DNA from 2 places in the Paraclostridium sordellii genome. Region 2 is predicted to be linked to the other one. Evidence: predicted binding sites of a transcription regulator. Region 2 holds the regulator's gene; the other holds the start of a gene.
The links. Region 2 encodes HrcA, which represses chaperone genes, less so after heat shock. Its sites were predicted from a motif close to TTAGCACTCNNNNNNNNNGAGTGCTAA; they were not measured.
Positions count from the first base shown of each region.

Region 1 (2,424 bases), 790 kb from region 2:
CTGTAATTAATATATATGGATCATTTAAAACAGCTTCCATCTTATCTACATCTGTAACCATATATGCTGAAACAAATCCTCTATCAAATTGCATACCTTCAACAGCATCTAATTCAGTATGCATAGTTTTAGATTCTTCAACTGTAATTACTCCATCTTTACCTACTATCTCCATAGCTTCTGCTATTAAATTTCCTACTTCTTCATCTCCTGCGGATATAGATGCAACTTGAGATATAGATTCTTTTGTCTCTATAGTTCTTGATTGTTTCTTTAATTCATCTACTGATACCTCAACAGCTTTTTGTATTCCTTTTCTAAGTAATACTGGGTTTGATCCTGCTGTTACATTTTTTAAACCTTCTCTTATTATAGCTTGAGCAAGAACAGTTGCAGTTGTTGTACCATCTCCTGCAACATCATTAGTTTTTGTAGCAACTTCCTTAACTAATTGAGCTCCCATATTCTCAAATCTATCTTCAAGCTCTATTTCTTTTGCTATTGTAACACCATCATTAGTTATAAGAGGTGCTCCAAATTTTTTATCTAATATAACATTTCTTCCTTTTGGTCCTAATGTTACCTTAACTGTATCTGCTAATTTATTTACACCAGCTTCTAATGCTGATCTTGATTCTTGTGCGAATTTTATTTCTTTAGCCATCTCTCAATATCCTCCTTTAAAATTTACTCAACTACTGCTAGTACTTCATTTTGTTTTAATATTATATATTCTTGACCTTCTAGTTTAATTTCTGTTCCAGCAAATTTAGAGAAAATTACCTTATCTCCAACTTTTAATTCCATTTGTATTTCTTTTCCATCTACTATTCCACCAGGTCCTACTTCAACAACTTCAGCAATTTGAGGTTGTTCTTTAGCTGAACCAGGTAAAACTATACCACTTGCAGTTTTTTCTTCTGCTTCAACTTTCTTTATAACTACTCTGTCAGCCAATGGTCTTATCTTCATAATTATCCCTCCTAATGAAATTTATATATGTAAATTTAAAATCGGCAATCTTATCACTCTTTTAATAAGAGTGCTAACAGTTTTATAATATCTCAAAATTTTTTATTTTTCAATACCTTTAAACTGATTTTTTATATTTTTTATGCGATAAATTTTTATCTACATCGACATAATTTCTCTCATATTTTTTATATTATAAAATTGGAGAAAATAACCTTGCAACTGATTCTGTCCATTTTTTTATAAAAGGCCTTTTTTCAAAATCTTCAAGATGTATTTCCTCACTATTTTCTAAATCCTCACAAAAATCCTCTGTAATCTTATTTATTATTTCTTTATCATACATAAATGCATTTATTTCAAAGTTAAGCATAAAGCTTCTTAAATCCATATTAGCAGATCCTGTAGATGATATCTTATCATCTATAATTACTACCTTAGAATGTATAAATCCTTTTTTATATAAGTAAACTTTTCCTCCAGACCTTAAAATATCATCAAAATAAGAATAAGATGCTTGATGAACTATTTTATGGTCTGCAATGCTTGGAAAAATAATCCTTACGTCTACTCCACTTAAAGCTGCGCTTTTTAAAGCTCTCAGTAAGCTATCGTCTGGTATAAAGTAAGGAGTTTCTATATATACTCTCTCTTTAGCTTTACATATTGCAGAAAAATAAGCATAATGTATAGCTTCCCAATCACTATCCGGCCCTGTTGCAACAACTTGTATCATAGAATTTCCTTTATCTTCTAACCTTGGAAAATATCTTTCACTAAATATCATTTCTTTAGTAGTGTAATACCAATCTATTAAAAATACCATTTGTAGCATATAAACAGAGCTACCTTCAATTCTTACATGAGTATCTCTCCAATATCCAAACTTTTTATTTTTACCCATGTATTCGTCTCCTATATTTATGCCTCCTGTATATCCTATGTAGCCATCAATTATAGCTATCTTCCGATGGTTTCTATAATTTAGTTTTCCTCCTATTATAGGAAATTTAGCTGGTAAAAATGGAACTATTTCTATTCCTTCATTTCTCATATCTTTAAAGAACTTTCTATGAAACCAAAATCTCCAGCAACCTACATCATCATACAGTATCTTTATACTGACTCCTTCTTTTGCTTTCTCTATAAGAAGATTTTTTAATTTTCTTCCAATCTCGCTATCTTTTATTATAAAATACTCTAAATGTATATGATCTTTAGCATTTTTTATATCTTCTATTAAATTTTTAAACTTCTCATTCCCATCTATAAAGATTTCAACACTATTGTTAGTTGTAAACGGAAATTTTCCAGTATTTAATAATAAACTTATTACTTTTTTCTTTATTCCTTCATAAGAATTATCCTTTATAACCTCATCATTATTTATAGCACTTTTTTCAAGATCTACTAATTCCTCTATAGATGCTAGATTTTTAAGTAAGTTATGTT
Region 1 is NZ_LN679998.1:3,123,603-3,126,026, forward strand. It holds gene groL (chaperonin GroEL) at 1-664, opposite strand, end outside; gene ATCC9714_RS15120 (co-chaperone GroES) at 688-972, opposite strand; gene cls (cardiolipin synthase) at 1,166-2,424, opposite strand, start outside.
Region 1: the regulator HrcA is predicted to act here: its motif matches at 1,023-1,049, upstream of ATCC9714_RS15120 (co-chaperone GroES).

Region 2 (2,424 bases):
AGCATTGGACTTCAGGCAGTGCAAAATTACCATTTAAAATCTATAGGAAGAATACATACATATGAAGAGTTTGAGAGAAATTACTATGATGCTATAGATGTTGGATTTAACAATATAAATATAGATTTGATGTATGCACTTCCTAACCAAAAGGAGGATGAATGGAGGGAAACATTAAATAAGATTATAAGTTTAAATCCGTCACACATATCAGCATACTCTCTTATATTAGAAGAGGGAACTAAGCTTTATGATATGTATGAAAATAATGAATTTAAACTTTTAGATGAAGATACAGATATAAAAATGTATGAATACACTATAAACACATTAAAGAAATATGGATATAATCAGTATGAAATTTCTAATTATGCAAAAACTGAAAAGGAATGTAAACATAATATTATATATTGGAAATGTGATAATTATTTAGGATTAGGCCCTGGAGCATCTGGATATATAGATAATAAAAGATATTCTAATGTAGAAAATTTAAAAACTTATAACGGTAAGCTTAGTAAAAATCTAAAACCTATAAATGAAGAGATTCAATTAAGTGAAAAAGATAAAATAGAAGAATTTATATTTATGGGACTTAGAATGAATGAAGGTATAAACTTAGATGTATTTAAAGAAAGATTTAACATTGAATTTTTAGATCTATATAAAGATATTTTAGATAAATTAATAGAAAATAAATTGTTAAAAGTAGATGGCTCAAATATAATGTTAACGCAAAAAGGAAGAGAAATTTCAAATAGTGTATTCATAGAATTTATAAATTAATTAAAAAGTGTTGACAAAGAAAAATTAAAGTGTTATAAAATATATATAATCTTTTAGCACTCCAATTAAATGAGTGCTAACAAAAGAGGAGGCTTTTGATTATGACGGAGTTAAATGAAAGAAAATTAAATATCCTTAAAGCCATAGTTAAAGATTACATAGATACTGCAGAAGCTGTAGGTTCTAGAACTCTTTCTAAAAAGTATGAGCTTGGAATAAGCGCAGCAACTATTAGAAATGAAATGGCTGACTTAGAAGAAATGGGATATTTAATACAACCTCATACCTCCTCAGGAAGAATACCTTCAGAAAAAGGGTATAAGCTTTATGTTGATTCACTGATGAAAGAATATGAATTAAATACTGTTGAAAAGCATTTAATTGAAGAATCAATAAATAAGAATATGAATTATATGAATAATTTAATACATGAAACATCTAAGTTAATATCAAAGTTAACTAACTATACAACTATAGCTGTTACCAAAAATGTATCAAACCTTCAAAATATAAAACATATTCAATTGGTTGGATTAGATGAAAAAAGTATAGTTTTAATTATAGTTACTGAAAAAGGAGAAATTAAAAATACAACTATTTCTACTAATACATATATTGATCAGGCAAAGCTAAATTTAATATCTGATAAGCTTACAAGAAAGTTAGCAGGAAAAAATATTTGCGAGATTGATGAAGAGTTTTTAAATTATATTAAGTATGAAATTGCTGAAAACTCTTTAATAATTGATAAGCTTGTAGAATCATTAAACTTTGGCATTGAAAAAAATGAAACTTCAATATCATTAAGTGGAGCAACTAATATTTTTAATTTTCCTGAGTTTAGTGATGTCGTTAGAGCTAAAACATTTTTAACTATGTTAGAAGAGAAAGATAATATATCAAACATGTTAAAATCAAAAGGAATTCAAAAAGAAAACTTAAATATCATTATAGGTAGTGATAATCAATGCGAGGTAGCTCAAGATTGTAGTATTATAACTGCAACTTACAATATAGATAAAGATGTAGTAGGAAAGATTAGTTTAATAGGTCCAACTAGAATGGATTATGCGAAAGTATATTCAATACTTAACTATATGGGACTACTACTAAACAAAAAATAGTTAGGGGTGTAAGTTTTGGAAAATAATAAACAAGAAGAATTACAAGAAGAAGTAAATGAAAATGCTTCAGAAGAGGTTGAGGAAACTATCGAAGAGGCAATAGAAGAAGCAACTGAAGCTAAAGATTCTTCAGAGGTTGATGAAAAGGATAAAAAAGTAGAAGAACTTACAGACACTCTTCAAAGGCTTCAAGCTGAATATGCAAACTATAGAAGAAGAACTCAACAAGAAAAAGAAACTATGGGTATATTCGCAAATGAAAAAATATTAAATGAGTTAATACCAGTTATGGATAATATGGAAAGAGCTATGGATGCTTGTACAGACAAAGAAGATAGTATGTATAAAGGATTAGACATGGTTCAAAAACAATTAAAAGCTACATTTGAAAAATTCGGACTAGAAGAAATAGATGCTGAAGGTCAAGAATTTGATCCAAACCTACACTTAGCAGTTATGCAAGAACCTGTTGAAGGAATCGATGCAAATCAAGTGGTTATGGTTTTACAGAAAG
Region 2 is NZ_LN679998.1:516,317-518,740, forward strand. It holds gene hemW (radical SAM family heme chaperone HemW) at 1-786, shown strand, start outside; gene hrcA (heat-inducible transcriptional repressor HrcA) at 888-1,910, shown strand; gene grpE (nucleotide exchange factor GrpE) at 1,926-2,424, shown strand, end outside.